Teredinibacter turnerae T7901: one gene and its partner. The main gene of each other region encodes a partner of the protein of the gene in region 2 in a complex. Links are inferred from orthologs where the notes say so. Each region holds a gene or a part of one and is shown on either strand. Other genes may lie near its edges. The genes, in order: trxA and trxB.

The links.
Region 1: the proteins of trxB (region 2) and trxA are in contact, whole or in part, in a crystal structure (PDB 1F6M), measured with the Escherichia coli proteins. The link is inferred for Teredinibacter turnerae T7901 from one-to-one orthologs.

Annotation. Positions count from the first base shown.
Region 1 is NC_012997.1:226,960-243,185, forward strand. What follows is about bases 38-2,887. They hold trxA (thioredoxin TrxA), read right to left. Parts: upstream 1,701-2,887; coding sequence 1,374-1,700; downstream 38-1,373. Other genes in these bases: rho (transcription termination factor Rho), read right to left, coding at 38-951; ppk1 (polyphosphate kinase 1), read right to left, coding at 1,800-2,887. Also shown: more of rho, read right to left, coding at 1-37; more of ppk1, read right to left, coding at 2,888-3,935; TERTU_RS00950 (hybrid sensor histidine kinase/response regulator), read right to left, coding at 4,061-6,406; radical SAM family heme chaperone HemW, read right to left, coding at 6,477-7,643; TERTU_RS00960 (conjugal transfer protein TraF), read left to right, coding at 7,741-9,024; rdgB (RdgB/HAM1 family non-canonical purine NTP pyrophosphatase), read right to left, coding at 9,053-9,664; TERTU_RS00970 (DUF4426 domain-containing protein), read right to left, coding at 9,713-10,150; methionine biosynthesis protein MetW, read right to left, coding at 10,147-10,746; homoserine O-succinyltransferase MetX, read right to left, coding at 10,746-11,897; TERTU_RS00985 (DUF167 family protein), read right to left, coding at 11,906-12,205; TERTU_RS00990 (YggT family protein), read right to left, coding at 12,268-12,855; proC (pyrroline-5-carboxylate reductase), read right to left, coding at 12,929-13,762; TERTU_RS01000 (YggS family pyridoxal phosphate-dependent enzyme), read right to left, coding at 13,812-14,498; TERTU_RS01005 (type IV pilus twitching motility protein PilT), read left to right, coding at 14,544-15,578; TERTU_RS01010 (PilT/PilU family type 4a pilus ATPase), read left to right, coding at 15,627-16,226. UniProt on the Escherichia coli protein: Participates in various redox reactions through the reversible oxidation of its active center dithiol to a disulfide and catalyzes dithiol-disulfide exchange reactions.
Region 2 is NC_012997.1:2,006,802-2,013,452, reverse strand. Bases 3,546-6,424 are described here. They hold trxB (thioredoxin-disulfide reductase), read left to right. Parts: upstream 3,546-4,449; coding sequence 4,450-5,400; downstream 5,401-6,424. Other genes in these bases: TERTU_RS08750 (arginyltransferase), read left to right, coding at 6,276-6,424; aat (leucyl/phenylalanyl-tRNA--protein transferase), read left to right, coding at 5,500-6,279; TERTU_RS08765 (DNA translocase FtsK), read right to left, coding at 3,546-4,367. In the rest of the region: TERTU_RS08775 (replication-associated recombination protein A), read right to left, coding at 1-1,226; outer membrane lipoprotein periplasmic chaperone LolA, read right to left, coding at 1,230-1,865; more of TERTU_RS08765, read right to left, coding at 1,872-3,545; more of TERTU_RS08750, read left to right, coding at 6,425-6,651.

The DNA of each region.
Region 1 (16,226 bases), 1.8 Mb from region 2 along the record:
CGCGACGATTGACAGGCTGCCGCCTTCTTCAATATTTCGCGCAGCGCCGAAGAAACGCTTGGGGCGCTCCAGAGCGTGGGCATCGACACCACCGGTGAGTACTTTACCGGAGGAAGGAATTACGGTGTTGTACGCACGGGCAAGACGGGTAATGGAATCCAACAGAATAACGACATCTTTTTTGTGTTCGACAAGTCGTTTCGCGCGTTCGATAACCATTTCGGCAACTTGCACGTGGCGCGAAGGCGGCTCGTCAAATGTGGACGCAACCACTTCGCCGCGCACAGAGCGCTGCATTTCAGTTACTTCTTCCGGACGTTCATCAATGAGCAGAACAATCAAGTGACATTCAGGATTGTTGCGGGTGATGGCCTGTGCAACATTCTGCATCATGATGGTTTTACCGGCTTTTGGCGGTGCGACGATCAAGCCGCGCTGGCCTTTGCCGATTGGCGAAATTAAATCGATGATACGGCCGGTTAAATCTTCGGAAGAACCATTGCCGGTTTCCAGTACCAAACGGCTGGTGGGGAACAGGGGGGTGAGGTTTTCGAAGAGGATTTTGTTGCGGGAGTTTTCTGGCTTATCGAAATTAATTTCGTTGACTTTTAACAATGCGAAGTAGCGCTCACCTTCTTTTGGCGGGCGAATTTTTCCGGCAATGCTGTCGCCGGTGCGCAAGTTAAAGCGGCGGATCTGGCTGGGCGATACGTAGATATCGTCTGGACCAGCGAGATAGCTGGAGCCGGAAGAACGCAAAAAGCCGAAACCATCCTGCAGAATTTCCAGCACACCATCACCGTAAATGTCTTCACCGCTGCGTGCGTGACGTTTGAGAATGTTAAAAATCACATCTTGTTTGCGGGAACGGGCGAGACTTTCCATGCCCATTTCTTTCGCGATATCGATAAGCTCTTCAATGGGTTTTGTTTTGAGATCGGTGAGGTTCATAAGATTTTTACGATGAGATGCTGGTTGCTGGAGCAAATAATTGTTTTTATCGAGGCTGACTACTATTCAATTTAGCAGCTAGGGCGACGATTATCGGGTTATTTATCCTGGTGTTATTGTCTGATGGCAAATCGCTATCAAAATCGCGGAAAGTTAAGCTGAAAGCTTGGAGACTGTGCGGCGTGTACCACAACAGAGCAGGGTTACAGGGCACAGGTTCGGCAAGTTAAGGGTGCGATCCGAATAGGATGAATGCCTTCACGAGGTTCCGGTCATCGGGTAACTGGTTTCGGGGTATGAATGACAGCAGGAGAGATGAGCGGAAGAGCTACCTTGCGAGACGTTTGCAGTATAGCCACAAAATTTGGTGCTTGCAAAGAGTAATGGCACAAGTGGTAAAAACCGCTCGTGCCACAGGAGCTTTACACGTTGGCGTCGATAAACTCTTTAAGTTGCGCTTTGGATAATGCGCCAACTTTGGTGCCTTCTGCGCTGCCATTTTTAAAGATGATAAGGGTCGGAATACCGCGAATGTTGAATTTTGCCGGGGTTTCTTTGTTGGCATCAACATCCATTTTGCAGATTTTGATTTTGCCTTCGTATTCCTGGGCCAGTTCGTCGAGAACCGGAGCGATCATTTTGCACGGTCCACACCAGGCTGCCCAGAAATCTACCAGGACAGGGCCGTCAGCGGTCAGTACATCTTGTTCAAAGCTTGCATCGCTAGTGTGAACGATCGCGTCACTCATAGTTGATTTCTCCAGAAAGGTGAGTAGGGAGGGAAGGTCGCTAATAATAAGGATAGCGGCTACCGGTTACAAGGCCATAGGGTCAATTGAGCGGGCCTATCACTGGCCCTGGCTAGCATAAATTTGCAGCAATTCTTCCTGTGCACCCATTGGTGCTTCTTCACTCTCGGCTCTATTGTTGCTGTAGGTGCCATCTGTCTGCAGCTGCCAGCTGCGCAAATTGTCCTTCAGATACAGGTTGAGCTCTTTGAGAATCCGCTCTGAATGCTCCGGCGACTCTACAGGAAAACAGGTTTCCACTCGGTGATTTAGGTTGCGCTCCATCAGGTCCGCACTGGCACAAAACACCTTGTATTCGCTGTTGGCGAAATAATAGGCACGGGTATGCTCTAAAAATCGGCCAACGATTGAACGAACCGTAATTGTGTCTGACACGCCGGGGATACCCGGCCGCAGACAACACATGCCGCGAATAATCAGGTCGATTTTTACACCGGCTTGCGAGGCTTTGTATAAAGCCTGAATAACCTTGGGTTCAGTCAGACCGTTACATTTGAGGATAATGTGCCCTTCGCCACCTTCTTTTTGCGCTTTGACTTCGGCGTCTATCAGGCGCAGCAATTGTCGCTTCAGGGTGAAGGGGGCGTGTAACAGCTTGGTCATGCGCTCGGCCTTGCCCATGCCGGTGAGTTGCTGAAATACGCGGTGCACATCCTCACACAGCACTGGGTCAGCGGTCAGCAGGGAGTAGTCGGTGTAGAGTCGGGCATTGCCGCTGTGGTAGTTGCCGGTACCCAGGTGCACGTAGCGTTTGAGCTCGCCGCCTTCACGCCTTACCAGGAGCATCATCTTGGAGTGGGTTTTGTAGCCAACGACGCCGTAAACCACCACGGCACCCGCTTCTTGCAGCCGGCTGGCCAATTCCAGGTTCTCTTCTTCGTCGAATCTGGCGCGCAACTCAACAACAGCGGTCACTTCCTTGCCGTTGCGCGCGGCATCGATCAAGGCTTCCACCAGTGACGATTGCAGTCCGCCACTGCGATAGAGGGTTTGTTTGATTGCCACTACCTGTGGGTCTTTCGCCGCCTGCCGCACCAGCTGAATAACCGGCGAAAAAGATTCAAATGGGTGCTGTAACAAGTAGTCTTTGCGGGCAACGGCGTCGAATATCACATCTTTGCGGTTCAAGCCTTTGGGCATGGACGGTGTAAAAGGTGGGTACTGCAAATCGGGCCGATCGACTTCGAATGGTACCTGCATCAGGCGCTTCAGATTAACTGGGCCGTTAACCTGATAGAGCTGCTGGTCGGTCAGGCCGACTTCACGCAGTAGAAACTGGGTCAGCTCCTCCGGGCAATTATCCGCCACTTCCAGGCGTACCGCAGTGCCAAAACGGCGTGAATGCAGTTCGCCGCGCAGCGCGCGCGCCAGGTCGGCGATGCCTTCCATATCCACATCCAGATCGGCGTTGCGGGTGATGCGAAACTGGTAGCACCCCATTACCTGCATGCCCGGGAACATTTTTTCAGCGTGCGCGTGAATCATTGATGAAAGGAAAATAAAATTTTGGCCCGGGTCGCCAAGTTCCGTTGGGAGGCGAATTACCCGCGGTAAGGTTCGCGGTGCGGGCACGATGGCGTAGTTCAAATCGCGTCCAAAGGCGTCTTTACCTTCCAGTTCAACAATAAAGTTGAGGCTCTTGTTGACCAGGCGCGGGAAGGGGTGCGCGGGGTCGATACCAATGGGGCTGACAATCGGCAGCACTTCGCGCTCAATATATTCTTCGACCCACTTGGCTTGTGCCTGCGTCCAGCGTTTACGGCGTAAAAACCGGATGCCCTGCTCGGCAAGAGCGGGAATGAGTACGTCGTTCAGGGTTTTGTACTGCAGATCAACCGTGGCGTGACAAATCTGACTGATTTCACGCAATACCTCCGTGGGGTGCATTCCGTCCGGGCCGGTGGTTTCCCTCTCGAATTTGATACTCTGCATCAGACCGGCGACGCGAATCTCAAAGAATTCATCCAGGTTGGAGCTGAAAATCAGCAAGAACTTGAGGCGTTCAAGCAACGGGTGCCGATCGTCGAGCGCTTGCTTGAGAACCCGCCGGTTGAAGGCGAGATGAGAGATTTCGCGGTTGATGTAATACGCCGGATTATCCAGGCTGGGGGTATCGCTTGTATCTACTGCGGTGTCGTCCGACATCGACTGGATTTCAATCAATTTGTTGTCCATGAAAACCCTGTTACGGTTTGGCCCCGGTGGAACCTCGGGCGCGAGAGGATAAATGTGCTGCACTTGCGAACTATTCTACGCCAACTGGTGCGTATCGTAAGTAAGGTTGTTGAAAAACGCAGGCCCTAGTCTTTTAATACTCCGACCGATGTCAGCGCTTCGCGCAGTTTATCCATGGTGACTGGCTTGGTGAGGTAGTAATTCATGCCCACGTTGAATACCCGTTGCCGGTGCTCGGCCTCCACGTGCGCGGTGAGGGCAATGATCGGCATGGGCGTAAGTGCGCGGTTTTTCTCGTATTCGCGAATTTTTTCCGTTGCCTCAAAGCCGTCCATATTGGGCATTTCGCAGTCCATAAATATAAGGTCGAAACGCGGTGAGGCGGTTTCGAACGCGGTAACTGCTTCCTGGCCGTCTTCGGCGAAAACAGGTTCGATTTCGTGCTTGTTAAGCAGTCCTTCTATGACCATTCGGTTTACGGCATTGTCTTCAGCCACTAACACGTTAAGTTTTTGGGCGGGAGCGATGGCTTTACTTTCCATCGAAATCAACTCGTTGAGAGCCACGCCCGTGGACTGGGCCAAGAGCGCAGTACGCAGCCCATGTGCGGTGAGCGGGCGCGGGAGAATACTGGTGATGGGCATCAACTGTTCCATCGTAAACTTGGTGGTGCGCTCATGGGTGAGCATTAGAATGGGTGTTTCCGCGTAGGCGGGTATTTCGCGAATACTTTGCGCGAGCGCAAAACCGTCCTCGCCATCAATGCGTTGATCGAGAAAAAGAAAGTCATAAATTTGGTCTGGCGTCTGGTTAGTGAGGCGCTTGAGTGCGTCTGAGGCTTTGCTCACATGATGGCATTTCATGTTGTAGCCCTCGCAGTTGTCGGCGAAGGCGGTGACTAATACCGGAGAGCTGTGTATGGCGAGAATGCGTTTGCCAGACAGCGCGAGGCTTGAGCTAGGTGGCTGCCGCTGCCTGTCTTCGGGCAAATCGAAACGAATGGTGAACCAGAAGGTGGAGCCCTTGCCGTATTCGCTCTCCACTCCGATTGTGCCGCCCATTAACTCTGCCAGTTGCTTGCAAATGGCCAGCCCCAGACCGGTGCCGCCATAGCGTCGGGTGGTGCTGGTGTCGGCCTGATTAAAGGCTTGAAACAGGTTGCGCTGAATTTCTTTGCTGATGCCTATGCCGCTGTCGACAATCGAAAAACGCAGCAGAGGGTGTTCGGAGGTGCGATCCTGTAGGCTTTTTACCAGCACCATCACGTGACCGTTGGAGGTGAACTTGAACGCATTGCCGATAAGGTTCACGACGATCTGGCGCAGCCGCGTGGGGTCGCCGCGTAGCTGGGTGGGTGTTTCGGGGCTGATGGCGCAGACGAACTCGATGTCCCGTTTATGGGTTGTTGCGCTGAACAGCTGCACGCAATCGTTGAGCAGTTCGTTGAGATCGAAATCGACATTTTCCAGGTTCATTTTGCCGGCTTCGATTTTTGAGTAATCGAGAATATCGTTGATGATTTCCAGCAGCGATTCCCCCGATCTGAAAATGACATCCAGGTAGTGTTTTTGGCTGTCGTTCAGAGGCGTATCCCGCAGCATTTCTATCATGCCAATTACCCCGTTCATTGGGGTGCGGATCTCGTGGCTCATGGTGGCGATAAACTGACTTTTTGCCTGATTTGCGGCTTTAACCCGCTCAATCATGCGTCGGGTTTCGATTTTTTCTTCTTTCGCCGCGAGGAGTGCGTCTTCAATTTGCGCCTGCTGTTTTATGTCGATCAGGATGGTTTCACGCATGCTGTTGAGCGCATTGACGACGCTGTCCAACTCGTCCTCGCTTTCGCTATCAGACGGTTGGCGCTCGAGGGTAATGGGGTTGCCGATGGTATCGATAGAAAGCTTTTCGGTTTGCGCTGCAATATGGCGCAAATGTCGAAACACCAGTTGCTCGAGCATGACCAGGATGATTGCCGCCAGCCCCAGAATCAATATGGCCTCGACTACCAGGTTGTAGAGTAGATGGCTGATAAATTCGTCATTAAAGTAGGGGCCGACACCGCGGATTTTAAGCAGGTAATTGGCGTCGGCGGTTGCCAGCGGATAGGTTTTCTCCAGGCTGCGCTGCCAACCGCCCGCGCGAAGTTGGGCAAAATTATCAAAGATCGGCCCCGGCTGTTCGACCGCCTGTTGTTGCAGGCGAAACGCCAGCTGTGGGTTGCGGTGAGAGCTGTCTTTCAGTAACAACACAGCGCTGCTTTTGTCGCCGCGCGAGAGCGATTGCAGCAGCCATGGCGCCACATTCTGGTGTGTATCGTCGAGAGTCTCGGCAATACCGCCAACAAATTTTTCGCCAAAAAAAAGGCGTTCAGCAATGATGCCAGACACCAGAAGTGCACCGATCATCATCACCAGGACAGTGACTTTGCGAGCAATACTAAGTTGGCGAAAAGCGGCGGCGGGGTTGAACATGGTGGTCCGTGTAACTTGGTGAGTTCCTTGAGTGTAGCAGCCTGTCGCCGGTGTTTCGGTTTAACTGGCCCTAATCTGACAGCAGGCTTTCCAGCACACTGTTCAGGTATTGGTGGCCCAGCGTGGTTGTGTACAACCGCTGCGGATCTGTCCCCAGCAGGCCCTTTTCCCGCAGTGGCGTGAGCTGCGGTTCCAGCGACGCCAGGGGCAAGCCTGTGCGTGCTGTAAACAGCTCGCTGGCAACGCCCTGGTTGAGTCGCAGTGCGTTCATCATAAACTCAAACGGTAAATTGTGTTCAGCGAGTGTTTCACGATGTGAGGTGAACGCGCAGGTTTGTGCTGCCGCCAGGTAGTGGTCTGGCAGCCGGGTTTTTTGATAGCGCTCGATGCGGTTTTCCTCCGGCCAGGTTATTTTTCCGTGCGCACCCGCGCCTATCGCCATGTAGTCGCCAAACTCCCAGTAGTTGATATTGTGTGCGGCCTGCTTTCCCGCTCGTGCATAGGCAGAGACTTCGTATTGCGCGTAGTTAGAGTCTGCCAGCAGTTGCATACCGGCCTGCTGTATTTCCCAACTGGTATCGTCGTCGGGAAGGCTCGGCGGGTTCGAATAAAAAGCGGTATTGGGCTCAATGGTGAGCTGATACCAGGAAATATGCTCTGGCTCGAGCGCAATTGCCGCTTCCAGATCGCGCATAGCATCGGCACAGTTTTGCCCTTGCAGGGCGAACATCAGGTCGAGGTTAATATTATCGAAACCCGCGTCGCGCGCTTGGGTAAAAGCGATCTGAATATTTTCCGGTTGATGAATTCGCCCCAGTTGCTGCAATTGCAGTGCATTAAAACTCTGTGCACCGAGGGATATACGATTAACGCCCGCCGCGCGATAGTCGGCAAAGTTACTGTACTCCGCGGTACCCGGGTTGGTCTCCAGAGTGATTTCACAATCGCGGGTGAAGTCGAGTCGCTCCCGCAAGCCGTCTAGGAGGCGCGCGATGGCTTTGCCCGGCAGCAGGCTGGGGGTGCCGCCACCGAAAAAGACGGAGCGAATTTTTCGCTGCTGGGCAAAGTGCCGGTCGGCGGAGCAATCTGCCAATAGCGCATCAATGTAAGCATCGACGGGCAGTTCGCTGCGCACACTGTGGGAGTTAAAGTCGCAATAGGGGCATTTGCGCACACACCAGGGGATATGCACGTATAGCGAGAGTGGCGGTAGAGCGAGCTGGGCTGGCTGGGTCATGGGGTCGTCGTAAAAGAACAGGGAATTCGCCTCATTATGGGCGCTGCGCGTATGGTAGTGTAACTGACCCAAGAATGTGCAACTGAGGTCGTTATTTGTGTTCAGCCGTTTTTCCGCTCTGCTCCCCCTGTCACTGTGCACTGCTGGTGTAATGGTCGCTTCGTCGGCACAGGCAATCAGCTATGGTATTTATGACCCGCGTGGCCTTGCCATGGGTGGCGCCGGTGTTGGTGTGGCCAGCTTTCATCAGGCGCAGTATTACAATCCAGCACTACTCGCACTCAATGATGAGTCCGAAAATCGCACGCGCGACAGCCGTTTTGTGTTTCCCAATCTGGTTGTGCAGGTGGATGACAGTGTGGAGGCTGTGATCGATGCCGCTGACGATAACCTGCAGGAAAACCTGGAGCGGGCGGTGGACGGGTATAACAGTTCACGCTCGGCGGAAGCGGCTGGCGAAGTGGCCAATCGCGCGCGCCAGCTGGAAACCCTGCTGGTGGATCTGGGCAACCAGCAGATCGAAGGCGAGGTGGTTTTTGGCTTGTCGGTGAGCGAACCGAGCAAGTTTGAAGGCGGTGCTTTTTTTATCAGCAGTCGTTCCATCAGCTTCGCCGATTCCACGATTCCCGCTGCGGACTACGCACTGCTCGCTGATTATATTAATGCGATGGATGTACTCGCCGCGGGCGGCAGCTTTGCGGATATTTCCCCGGCGCTGCTAGATGGCAACGGCAATCTTATCGACCCGTCGGATCGCTTTAACTCGAGTGCGAATATCACGGCGTTTAATTTGTTGGAGTGGGGTGTTTCCCTCTCCCGTAAATTCGAGTTTTTCGGCCAGAGCGTCGCGCTTGGGGTAACACCGAAAGTGCTGAACATTTACGCCATCAGCGACAGCACAGATTTCGGCGACGATGACCTAGATTTTGATGACGATGAGCAGTCTTATCTGAGTGTGAACGGCGACGTAGGGGTGTTGTTTGAGCTGTTCGATCACTATCGTGTCGGTGTTGCCGCGAAAGACCTTGTGCCGGAAAAATTCACCACCAACAGCGGTGCGGAACTCCAGTTAAAAACCCGTTCCCGCCTGGGGCTCGGCTATGTGCGCGAGCGTTTTTCTCTCGGGCTGGATATGGATCTCAGTGAAAACCAGCCGGTCGCTGCCGAGGCGCCCCTGCAGGAGGTTGCGCTTGGCCTTGAGGTGACACCGTTGCGCGGTCTCGATCTGCGCTTAGGCTATCGCCAGGATCTCAGCGGTAACCGCGAAGATACTTTGTCGGGCGGCCTGGCGTATCAAATCAAACGGTTGGTGATCGAGTTGTCCTACGGGCAAAGTGACGCCACCACATCGGGCGCATTGCAATTTGGCTGGCGGTTTTAGTCCAATAGGCCAACCTTTTGGCGGGGCTTCAACGCGCGTTCTGCAATGCCGCTAACAGCATCGCCATGGCTTTCGCGCGATGGCTGATGCGGTTTTTTTCGTCTTTCGGCAACTGCGCTGAGGTGCAGTTGAGCTCGTCCAACCAAAATAACGGATCGTAGCCGAAGCCGTTTTCCCCTTGCGGTGCTGTCAAAATACGCCCCTCCCAACTTGCCTGGCAAATCAGCGGGGTAGGGTCCGCCGCGTGCCGCATATACACCAGCACACACTGATAACGCGCGGTGCGCTGTGCGTCAGGTACACCAGCCAAACGCTCGAGCAGGTAGGCGTTATTGCGGTCGTCGGACGCATTTTCGCCCTGCCAGCCATTGGAAAAGCGCGCGGAATAAATGCCGGGTGCCCCGTTGAGTGCATCCACTTCAATGCCGGAGTCGTCGGCGATCGCCGGGTGGCCGGTATGTTCACAGGCGTTGCGGGCCTTCAGGATCGCGTTTTCCACAAAGGTCAGGCCCGTTTCTTCAATATCCGGCACCGCAAAGTTGCCTTGCGGAACCACGTCGAGCCCACAGGTTTGCAACATTTGCTGGAATTCGCGGAGTTTGCCGGGGTTGCCGCTGGCGAGTACTACGGTTTTATTCATTGCAATCAATTCAAAAAGTTAACAGCGCTGTGAATCGGTAATGCTGGGCTAGTTATCGGGATACAGTTTGGTGGTGAACTTAAGGTTTATCGGCTCGCCGCCCTCGACAGTCGCCTCCAGTGTAATGTGGATTTGCTCTTCGCCGGTGTGGCGCAGCGGCGCCAGATAGTAAACCGCGTTTTGCTCCTCAATAGTTTGGAACACCAGCGGTTTTTGCTGTTGCATCAGGTTCGCCACGGTGCCCCGCAGGGTGACGGGCAGGCCGCCGTATTCGCCGGTGCGGGTGACTGACACATTGATAAGGCTTTCGTACTTGCTGCGTTTGATGCCCGCAGCGGCAGCCACGTCGGCGGGAATAAAGGTGCTCGGCAAAATACTGTAATGCAGTTCGTAGGCGCCAAAGCGGTGGCTGGCCTGGGAGCTGACGTCCGCGTGGACCGAGAGGCTCAAGGCGAAAAGTGCCAACAGGCTGATCATCGTTTTCATAAATCACCTTTGGTTATGCGATAAAGCGCGGTAGCGGCGAATAAATTCGGGTGTAGCTTTTGGAAAAACGAGGCCATCCCATCGCCGCCAATCACTTCCCGGTTCAGGGTTTTCACTTTCAGATCGTTGCACAAATGCTCAAAGTCACGAAAGGTACAAAAGTGAATATTGGGCGTGTTGTACCACTCGTAAGGCAGCAGGTCTGAGACCGGCATGCGTCCGTGCAGCGCCAGTTGCACGCGGGCTTTCCAGTGGCCGAAATTGGGGAATGTCACAATAACCTGGCGGCCGATGCGAAGCATTTCCTCGAGGGTTCTCTCTGGGTACATCATGGTTTGAATCGTCTGCGACATGATGACCAGGTCGAAACTCTGGTCGTCGTAATCGCCGAGGCCAGCGTCTATATCCTGTTCGATCACATTCACGCCATTGGCAATGCACTGCAAGATATTTTCGCTGTTAATTTCCAGCCCGTAACCGTGAATCTGTTTGCTGGCGGTCAGGTTTTTCAGTAGCGAACCGTCACCGCAGCCCAGGTCCAGCACGCGCGAATTCGGCTCTACCCAATCCAGAATAATTTTGTGGTCGATACGCATCAGTCGGCCACCTCAATTTGACTCATATAACTTGTTAGCAGATCCCAATAGCGCGGCTGATTAGGAATCAGGAAGGCGTCGTGACCAAAGTCAGACTCCAGCTCGCCGTATACCACATCGCGGTCGGCGCGAATCAGGGCGTTGACGATTTCGCGCGAGCGCTCCGGTGAGAAACGCCAGTCGGAGGTAAATGAAATCACCATGTATTTGCACTGCGCCTGCTTGAAGGCCTCTACGGGGTCGTCGCCGTATTCACGGGCGAGATCGAAGTAGTCGAGTGCCCGGGTCATTAGCACGTAGGTGTTGGCGTCGAACACTTTGGAAAAACTGTCGGCCTGATAGCGAAGATAGCTTTCAATCTGAAACTCAACCGGTTCCTCGGTGCCCTGCTCGAACGAACCCGAACGCAGTTCACGGCCAAACTTCTGCCCCATGCCATCGTCGGAAAGGTAGGTTAAGTGGGCGATGACCCGCGCGGTGCTCAAGCCCCGCTTTGGCACGGTGCTGTGGCTCAAAAAGTTTCCGTCGTGAAAATCCGGGTCGGTCAAAATGGCTTCGCGCGCTGCGTGGTTGAAAGCAATATTCTGCGCAGAAAGCTTCATCGCCGACGCAATAACCACACAGTGGCCAACCCGATCCGGGTACTCAAGCGACCAGCGCATTGCTTGCATACCGCCTAAACTTCCGCCGACGACGGCGGCCCATTTTTGAATACCCAGCGCATCGGCAAGGCGGGCCTGGGAGTGCACCCAATCGCGGACGCGCAGGGTTGGAAAATCGCCGCCCCAGGGTTGCCCAGTTGATGGGTTTGGCGTCACCGGTCCGGTTGAACCGTGGCAGCCGCCGATATTATTCAGCGACACGATAAAAAATTTGTTGGTGTCCAGCGGTTTGCCCGGCCCGATATAGGCATCCCACCAGCCGGGCTTGCGCTCGTCCATGCTGTGGTAACCGGCCGCGTGATGGTGGCCTGACAACGCGTGGCAAATCAGCAGCGCGTTAGTGCGGCTGGCGTTGAGCGTACCGTAGGTTTCCACCATCAGTTGGTAGCTGTCTAGAGTCCGCCCACACGCGAGCGCCAGGGGTTCATCGAACTGCATGAGTTGAGGGGTGACCAGGCCGACGGAATTGGCTGGAATAGAATCTGGCATAAACGCCCTTAGATCTTCGGCTGTTCAACCAGCGCGTCGGCTGGTATGTGCTTTGGGTGGTTAATTTGCAATGTTTTCTGGCGCGACAGCTGGCCGCGCACAATTTCGATATCGCTTTTGGCAACGCCAAATTGCCGTGCCAGGTATTTCACCAAATGGGCATTGGCTTTGCCATCGGTTGGTGGCGCTGTTATACGAATCTTTAACCGGTCCGCCTGTAGACCCGCGAATGCATCACTGCTGGCTTTTGGCTGTAACACGCAGTGCAAGATTAAATGATCCGCATGCCATTGGTAGTGATCGGGCACAAGTGCAATCCTGTATTTATAGCTGGTTTGTGGTACTCGTTCGGCGACAGGGTGCCCGGCGGCTAGTAGCCAATAATCAAACCTGGAATAACGCCCACAGAGTAGGCCGTCGCGTCCAGTAATTTTTGAATGATGGTGACCCCCATAAACACGAACAGCACCGAAAAGTCGAGCCCGCCCATGGGTGGAATCACTTTCTGTACTGGGCGCAGCAGGGGTTCCATCAGTTGACGCACTAAAACCAGGGCCGGGTGGGTACTGTAGGGTGCGATAAAACTTGTAACTACCAGCACCAGCAGGCACACGTACACAATGTAGGTGGTCATTTTAAGGGTGCCAAGTGCGCCCATTATTAAAACATAGCCAGGGTTGACCAGTTGGTGGTGACCGATTACGGCGCTGAGTTCACCGATGACCAGCTGCACCAACAAAGCGAGCACCAGTGACGCCAGGTCGATGCCAAAAAATCCGGGGATGATCTTGCGCAGCGGTAGCAAAACCGGGTTTGTCACCTTCACCACTGTCTGCGAAAACGGATTGTAGAAATCTGCGCGCGCCAGTTGCAGCAGAAATCGCAAGATAACAAATAGCAGGAACACGGAGCCCAGCGTGTGGACGACATAAATACCGATTTCGATAAAGGGGTTCATAGCAGACTCTTTCTATTATTCCTGGTGAATGGTTCCTGGTGAATAGGCAAATAAAGGGCGGATGTCTGTTGGGTCAATCCGCCAGTTGCTCTGCCAGCTGCCGGGAACGGTCAGCGCAGGCCTGCATGGCATTGGCAACAATTACACGGTAGTTGTTGTTTTCGAAGGATGCGATAGCCTCTGCGGTGGTGCCGTTCGGGGAGGTAACCCGGCGGCGCAGCTCCACGACATCCACATCGCTGTTTACTGCCAGTTTAGCGGCGCCGTAGGCGGTATCCAACGCTAAACGCGCAGCGGTGTCTTTGTTCAGGCCCTGGGCAACCCCGGCGTCAGTCATGGCTTCGATCATTAAAAAGAAATAAGCCGGACCACTGCCGGAAACCGCGGTAACCGCGTGAATGTCTTCCTCGTTATTGACCCAGCAGACGCTGCCGACGGCCGCCATTATGGACTCGGCCTGTTGCTTTTGCTTGTCACTCACACTGGGGGTGGCAAACAAGCCACTGGCGCCAGCCTGCACCAGCGACGGCGTATTTGGCATGCAGCGCACTAGCGCCAAGTCCTGATTGCCTCCTAGCCAGGTGTGCAAGCTCGCGGCACTGATGCCGGCGGCAATCGAGATAACCAGGGTCCCGGGTTTTAAGTGCGGTGCCAGGTCGCAGCACACAGCCTTCATTACTTGCGGCTTTACTGCCAGCACAACGATGTCGGCGGCGGCAAGAGCTTCGCGGTTGTCGGTGGTGGTGCGAATATTGAGCGATGCCTGAAGCTTTGCAAGTGCGTCGGGCTTTGGGTCGCTGGCAATAATGCGCTGAGCGTTATAGCCGTTTGCGACCAGGCCGCCGAATATGCTGCCCGCCATGTTGCCCGCGCCAATGAACGCCACTGTGGGCTGTGAGTCTGTCATCTGTGGTCCTGAAAATCTGGTATCGGATACGGGTCAGATCGCATCCGGTTTAATGGGTTCGCTCGCCGAATAGGGCAGTGCCGATGCGCACCTGGGTGGAGCCAGCGGCAATAGCATCTTCCATATCGCCGGACATGCCCATCGAAAGGGTGTCCATATTGGCGAGCTGGGGGTGCTTTTTCAAGCGCTCAAATAACGTTTGCAAGCGCACAAAGGGCGAGTTATCTGCTGTATATTGGGTCGCTGGAATAGTCATCAACCCTCGCAACTGCAGATGCGGCAGCTCAGCCACTGCGAGTGCCAGGGTTTCCAGTTCAGTGACGTTGACACCGGATTTGGTGTCTTCGTTATCGATATTTACCTGCAGGCATATTTGCAGGGGAGGTAAAGCGGGCGATCTCTGTTCGCTGAGGCGCTGGGCGATTTTCAACCTGTCGACGGAGTGCACCCACTGGAAGTGCTCTGCGATTGCGCGGGTTTTATTGCTTTGGATGGGGCCGATAAAATGCCAGCGTGCTTCGGGCATGGCTAACACGGCGATTTTTTCGACAGCCTCCTGCAGGTAATTTTCGCCAAAATCTCGCAGGCCTGCGTCATATGCCGCTTGAATCAGCGCGTTTGGCTGGCGTTTACTGACCGCCAGTAGTGTGATGGCCTGCGGGTTTCTGCCGGCGTTCGATGCCGCATTTTTAATTCGTATGTTAACTTGAGTTATCCTGTCTTGGATCTTGTGCATATACTTACGTAACCTTCCAGACTCTGATTTTCACAAGGCTTTTCTATGGATATTACCGAATTATTGGCGTTCTCAGCGAAGCAGGGCGCATCGGATTTACACCTCTCTGCTGGCTTGCCGCCAATGATCCGCGTCGATGGCGATGTGCGTCGTATCAACCTGCCGCCGATGGAGCACAAGCAGGTACACGGCCTCATCTACGAAATTATGAACGACAAGCAGCGCAAGGACTACGAGGAGTTCCTGGAAACGGATTTCTCCTTCGAAGTGCCGGGCGTGGCGCGTTTCCGGGTAAACGCATTTAACCAGAACCGTGGTGCAGGCGCGGTATTTCGAACGATCCCCTCCAAGGTGCTTACCATGGAGGAACTGGGCATGGGGCAGGTCTTTCGCGATGTGTCCTCAGTGCCCCGCGGGTTGGTGCTGGTGACCGGGCCGACCGGTTCCGGTAAATCTACCACGCTTGCGGCGATGATGGACTACATCAACGAAAACAAATATCACCATATTCTGACTATTGAAGACCCGATAGAATTCGTGCACGAGAGCAAAAAGTGCCTGGTAAACCAGCGTGAAGTACACCGCGATACACATGGCTTTGCCGAGGCGTTGCGCTCCGCGTTGCGGGAAGACCCGGACATTATTCTGGTGGGCGAGATGCGGGACCTTGAGACCATCCGATTGGCGTTAACTGCCGCGGAAACCGGTCATTTGGTGTTCGGCACGCTGCATACCACTTCGGCGGCAAAAACCATCGACCGGGTTGTCGACGTGTTTCCCGCCAATGAAAAAGCCATGGTGCGCTCAATGTTGTCGGAATCCCTGGAGGCGGTGGTTTCGCAAACACTAATGAAAAAAAATGGCGGCGGGCGTGTTGCTGCACATGAAATCATGCGTGGCACACCGGCCATTCGCAACCTGATTCGCGAAGACAAAGTGGCGCAAATGTACTCTGCTATTCAAACCGGCGGCGCCATCGGAATGCAAACGATGGATCAATGTCTGGCGGATTTAGTCGAGCGCCGCATTATTTCGCGCGAAGTCGCGCGCGAAAAAGCCAAGATGCCGGACGCTTTCTAAGCGTTTGGGTAATTACTTGTTTGATCATGCTAACAACTGGGAATTTCTATGGATTTTGATCGCCTGCTGGCGTTGATGGTTGAAAAAGGTGCGTCGGATTTGTTTATTACGGCCGGTGTTCCGCCGTCCATGAAATTACACGGTAAAGTGGTTCCCGTTTCGTCGACGCCACTGTCGCCGGAAAAGAGCCGCGAAACCGTGCTCAGTGTGATGAACGAAAAGCAGCGCAAAGAGTTTTTGGAAACCAAGGAACTCAACTTCGCGATTAGTGCACGAGGAATCGGGCGGTTTCGTGCCAGCGCCTTCTATCAGCGCAACCTGGCGGGTATGGTGTTGCGTCGAATCGAAACACAAATTCCAAAAATTGATGATCTGGGCCTACCGGAAACCATTAAAGAGCTGGCGATGGTCAAGCGCGGTTTGGTGCTGTTTGTGGGGGCGACCGGTACTGGTAAGTCCACCTCTCTCGCCGCGATGATCGGTCACCGCAATCGCAACTCCAAAGGGCATATTATTTCCATTGAAGACCCTATCGAATTTATTCATCAGCATCAGGGTTGTGTTATCACTCAACGCGAAGTCGGTATTGATACGGAATCCTTTGAAGTCGCGCTGAAAAATACTTTGCGACAAGCACCAGACGTCATT
Region 2 (6,651 bases):
AGCATTTCAGTTGGGAAATAATTAACCCCTGCGGCAAAGGCATCTGGCTCGCTGTGTGCGTACCGGTATTCGGCACCATAAGACAAGTCTTTCATCAGGCGAGTAGGTGCATTTCGCAGATGAACAGGCACATCGTAGCTGGGCATTTGGCGCACATCTTCTCGTGCTTGGTTGAAGGCATTATACACAGCGTTGCTTTTTGGCGCTGCCGCGAGGTAAGTCACCGCCTGTGCTAATGCGAGCTCCCCTTCCGGGCTACCGAGCCGTTCTTGCACATCCCAGGCATTGAGCGCGAGCGTAATACCCCGTGGATCAGCATTGCCAATATCTTCTGACGCCATCCGAACCACGCGACGCGCGATGTACAGAGGGTCACAGCCACCATCGAGCATGCGCACAAACCAGTAAAGTGCCGCGTCCGGATCAGAACCTCGCACCGATTTGTGCAACGCTGAAATCTGTTCGTAGAACAGGTCTCCGCCTTTATCAAAGCGCCGCACGTCTCCGGTCAAAACCTGTGCAAGCACATCTGCCCCCAGGGTGCCCCCGGTGTCGAGCAGGTCGCTGGCGATCTCGAGCAGATTCAACAAGCGCCGCGCATCGCCATCCGCCGCCTGAACAAGCAGCTTGCGCTCGGCGTCGGCAATTTTTAACTGTTTGCTCACCAGCCCCCGCTCGCTCGATAACGCCTTGTCGATGAGCTGTACCTGCTGCTCATCACTGAAGCGCTGGAGCACGTACACACGGCAACGGGAGAGCAACGCATTGTTGACCTCAAACGACGGGTTCTCGGTAGTGGCACCAACAAAGAGAATGGTGCCATCTTCCACATAGGGGAGAAAGGCGTCCTGTTGAGATTTGTTGAACCGATGTACTTCATCAACAAATAAAATGGTCTTGCGCCCATAGGCCTGCTGCTGTTGGCGTGCCTGTTGGACGGCATCGCGAATGTCCTTGACCCCGGCAAGCACCGCCGAAATCGACAGAAAAAACGCGTTGGCCTCATTAGCAAGTAAACGAGCAAGGGAGGTTTTGCCTATCCCCGGCGGCCCCCAAAGTATCATCGAATGAATCTGGCCGTGTGCTATCGCCTGCCGCAGCGGCTTCCCGGCACCGAGCAAGTGCTCCTGGCCGAGATACTCGTCCAGGTTGCGGGGCCTTAGGCGCGCAGCCAAAGGCTCAAAATGGCCGGCATTGCTTGGCTCGTCAAATAGATCGTCCGCCACGCACTAGCTTCCGCTATGAATGACATCAGTGCCCGCCGGCGGCTTAAAACTGAAAATACTCGCATCGATGGGCTTATTGAGCTGACGTTTGGAAAAGGTCACAACCGTACGCTGCCCCAACTTGTCTTCCAGGATCATGCCTTCAAGCCGGTCTTTTTTGTCGAAGATAAACTCCAGCCCGGCAAAATTACTGGTTTGTTCATCTTTTGGCGCCATGCGATAGGTGAGCGCGCCTTTGTTCATCGATGCTGTGATAGCGTAAGTTTTTGCCAATTCGGCAAAATCACCGCTCAATAATTGTGCAGGTGTCGATGCCAATTGCTGCTTGGAATAAACGGTCACCTGCTCCATATCCGGGTCGTACACCCACAGCTGCTCGCCATCGGTCACTACGGTTTGCTCAAATGGCGGTTCGACCTGCCAGAAAAAACGGCCAGGGTTACTTACTTTCACCTGCCCTTCCGTTTTTTGCAGCTCAGCCCCCGAATCGTCCAGCAATCGTTGCTCAAAGTGCGCGGAAAACGTGTTCAGTGCTCGCAATTTAGCACTTAAGTCATCCACATCATCCGCCCAGGATACGGAGCAAAACAACCCACTTAACAGAACAGCCGCAGTAAAAAATGTATTTTTTAACGCCATAATTACCTACTTGGGTGGTGGTGGAGCAAGGACTTCACGGCTGCCGTTCGAACTCATTGGAGTTACAACACCCGCCATTTCCATATCTTCAATTAGCCGCGCAGCGCGGTTGTAGCCTATGCGCAATTTTCGCTGCACGGAGGAAATACTGGCCTTACGTGTTTCTGTCACAAATGCCACGGCTTCATCGTACAGTGGGTCGGACTCTGACTTGCCGTCCTCATCTCCCTCGGAACTGAACCCTGGCACCGGGATGCTGGAAACGTCTTCGCTTAGAATATCGTCCAGGTAATCAGGTTCCCCGCGCTTTTTCCAATCCGCAACAACTTTGTGCACCTCGTGGTCATCGATAAACGCGCCGTGAACACGTACTGTATGAGCGGTCCCTGGCGGCAAGAAGAGCATGTCACCGTGCCCGAGAAGTTGTTCCGCACCGCCTTGGTCCAGAATCGTTCGGGAATCGATTTTCGATGACACCTGGAATGCCATTCGGGTCGGTACGTTCGCCTTGATTAAACCGGTAATGACATCCACCGACGGACGCTGGGTTGCCAGTATCATGTGAATACCCGCAGCCCGTGCTTTTTGGGCAATTCGCGCGATCAACTGCTCCACCTTTTTGCCGACGATCATCATCATGTCGGCGAATTCGTCGATCACCACTACAATAAACGGCATGGTGGTCAGATCCGGTGCGGTTGCGTTTTCGCGTTCGACCACACCATCGTCTTCGGGTGTCCATAGCGGATCGGGGATCGGCGCCCCGGCTTTCTCTGCGTCGCGTACTTTTTTGTTGTAACCGCTGATGTTCCGCACCCCGAGAGACGCCATCAATTTGTAGCGCCGCTCCATCTCGCCTACGCACCAGCGCAAACCGGTGGCGGCATCTTTCATGTCGGTGATCACCGGCGTTAGCAGGTGAGGAATACCGTCGTACACCGACAGCTCGAGCATTTTGGGATCGACGAGAATCAAGCGCACTTCTTCCGGCGTTGATTTGTACAACATGCTCACCAGCATGGAGTTCACCCCAACCGATTTACCCGAGCCCGTCGTACCCGCCACCAGCAGGTGAGGCATACGCGCAAGATCGGCAACCACAGCCTCACCGGAAATATCATGCCCAAGCGCTAATGTCAGTGGTGATTTGGACTTATCGTACGCCTCTGCACCGATAACTTCGCTTAAGCGCACCATTTCGCGGTGCTCGTTGGGAATTTCCACACCGACCACCGATTTGCCTGGAATCACTTCCACAACGCGTACACTGATCACCGCCAACGAGCGCGCAAGGTCCTTGGCCAAATTAGAAATTTTGCTGACCTTCACACCCGGCGCCGGTTGAATCTCAAACCGGGTTACCACGGGCCCAGGCAACACCGCCACCACATCCGCAATAACGCCAAAATCCTTCAGTTTCAGCTCCAAAAGACGCGACATCGCCTCCAGAGACTCTTCCGAGAAGCCTTTGTCGCTTTTTTTGTCTGCAGGTTCGAGCAACTCAAGCGGCGGCAAATCGCCGACCGGCGGCGTATCGTCAAACTCCAGTTTCTGCTGTTTTTCCCGATTAACACGTTCGCTGGGTTCTGGCTTTTTCTTGGGTGGTTCAATTTTTGGCGGAATTTTTTCTTTAACTTTCGCCACATGGACTTTGGCCGCTTCCCGACGTTGCGCCACCGCAGCCTGTGCTTCGCGCTGCTCCTGTTTAGCTCGCTTTCTGGCCTCACGCTTTTGCTTCACGTGCGCAATAAATCGCAACACGGCGGCGCCCAGCGCATCCATGACTGCGAACCAGGAAATTTCTGCAAAAATGGTGAGACCGAACAGGAGCATCGCCAGAAGCAGTAAACTCCCCCCCATATAGCCGAAGGCGCCATGAATCGCGGTTGCAGTTGTTAACCCCAGGTACCCGCCTGCGGAAAACGGCAAGTAGGTACTTTCAGTTCCATACTGCATAACCGCCAAGCCCGTAGCGGCGACCATCACCAGAATAAAACCCACAAAACGGACGGCAAAAATCAGCAAATCTGGCTGAAATGCCCGCCGTTCGCGCAGCTGCAAAACCACCTGATAGGCCAGCATTAGCGGGAATAGATACGCGAGTGCACCGAACAGCGAGAAAAACACATCAGAAAGCCAGGCACCAGCCGGGCCGCCGGCGTTGTCGACAGATCCATTGCCCGACGATGACCATCCAGGGTCGGAAGTGCTGTACGTAAACAGAGCCAGCGCAATATAGGCGCACGTGAGCACAAGACCAATCAACACTCCTTCGCGTAATATGCGTACTGCAATGGGGGATTTTTCGGCGGGATCTTCAGTACCGGCTACTATTTTACTCAAGATAATTCTCGTGCTGCGTTTCTTAGCTTTTAGGATAAAATATGACAAATTTTTCGGGCTATTGTACCCGAATTTGTTACGCGTCAGTTTTTCCCTGTGATAATCCGGGACAATGCTGTTTTTTTCACCTATCAGATTAGTTTTGGCTATGACAAACATAGGCACCAGCGCAATGGCTGAAAGTCGAGCGATAGATTAACATCCGCGCCTGAACTGATTGTTAACAAAGGATATTTTTATTATGAGTGACGCCAAGCACTTTCCTCTGATTATCCTCGGGTCTGGGCCTGCAGGTTACACGGCAGCCATTTATGCGGCTCGTGCCAACCTCAAACCAGTGGTTATTACAGGTATGCAGCAGGGCGGACAGCTCACGACTACCACCGAGGTCGAAAACTGGCCAGGCGGCTCCCATGATTTACAGGGGCCAGACCTGATGGTGCAAATGCAACAGCACGCAGAGCGATTTAACACGGAGATCATCTTCGACCACATTCACGAATGCGATCTTAACAGTACGCCGAAAAAGCTGGTGGGCAATGAAACTTATACCTGCGACGCACTGATCATTGCCACCGGTGCCTCTGCACAATACCTAGGATTGCCGTCCGAAGCTGCTTTCCAAGGTAAGGGCGTGAGCGCTTGTGCAACCTGTGATGGCTTCTTCTACCGCGATCAAAAAGTTGCTGTTGTCGGCGGCGGCAACACCGCCGTTGAAGAAGCGCTTTATCTGGCCAATATTGCCAGCGAAGTTACGCTGATTCACCGCCGCGATTCATTGCGTTCAGAAAAAATCTTGCAGGATCGCCTTCTCGAGAAAGCGGAGAACGGTAACGTAAAACTGATGTGGAACCAGACTCTCGATGAAGTTCTGGGTGATGACAGCGGTGTAAACGGCCTGCGCTTAAAGTCCACACAGGACGGCTCTACGCAGGAAATAGATGTCGCCGGCGTATTTATCGCTATTGGCCACAAGCCCAACACCGATATTTTTGAGGGTCAGCTGGATATGCACAACGGCTACATCAAAATCAAAAGTGGCCTTGAAGGCGCAGCGACGTCGACCAACGTCCCCGGAGTATTCGCCGCAGGTGACGTGGCAGATCACATATATCGACAGGCAGTAACCTCTGCTGGCGCTGGCTGTATGGCCGCACTGGATGCTGAGAAATACCTGGATAACCTGGTATAAACCTTTCTCCCCCGTTCACTCTCGCCGAGTTGATACGGGGGTTGCTTTCCCTCTTTTCTGTTGTAGCATGACTCGACTTCATTCAGGTAACGAGACCTTATGAGTCAACTGCAATGGCTGGACGCGGACAACCTGCGCTTTCCTCCTACCCACAGCGCCTTGCGCGACCCTGACGGTCTGCTCGCAGTCGGTGGTGATCTATCACCTGCACGCCTGATTGAGTCCTACTCCCACGGCATTTTTCCCTGGTATAGCGACGGCCAACCGCTTCTGTGGTGGACGCCAGATCCACGGATGGTTTTGCGGCCTGCACATGTTCATCGCGGTCGTACTTTGCGTAAGCTGCTCCGCCAACACCCATTCACTGTCACCGTTGACAGCGCATTCGATGCTGTGGCTCAAGCCTGCGGCACGATCGAAAGAGAGGGACAGGACGGAACCTGGATAACCCAGGAGATGCTCGCCGCTTATTCCGAGCTCAACCGCTTAGGTGTTGCGCACTCGCTTGAGGTTTGGTTGCAGAACGAACTCGTAGGTGGCCTTTACGGAATTGCCCTGGGCACGGTTTTCTTCGGCGAGTCCATGTTCAGCCGAGTATCTGGCGCATCCAAAGTAGGCTTCTCGATACTATGCCAACAACTGGAGAACTGGGGGTTCGAGCTAGTGGATTGCCAAATACATAGCGGATATTTGGCCTCTTTCGGCGCGCAAGAGATTCCGCGAGCTACGTTCGAGAAGCTACTCGCACAACATGTTTGGAACATACCCCGCGTTCCGTCAGCCGCCTGTTATCAAAGCCCAATACCTACGACAAGCAGACCATGCCCTCCGCTTATCAACTGGCAGATGGCCTGGACAGCCGGAGAGGACCTTGCGTGACAAAGCTTGCTCAACTTAAGCTGTACGCTACCCGTCCCCACCCCTGTAGCTACCTCGATGATCAGGAAGCCACGACAGTATTCATCGACCCCAATGCCACCATTGATGCATCCCTTTATAGCGAGCTTTCCGCATATGGATTTCGACGCAGCGGTAGCCATGTGTACCGGCCACACTGCGAACAATGTCAGGCATGCATACCAATCAGAGTGTGCGCAGACAGTTTTACGCCCAACCGCAGCCAGAAGCGTTGCTTAAAACTCAATGCAGATCTGGTTGTATCCGAGCACGATAGTATCGACAACGAAGAATGTTTTAGTTTGTATGAGCGCTACATCAACGAACGCCACAGCGACGGCGATATGTACCCAG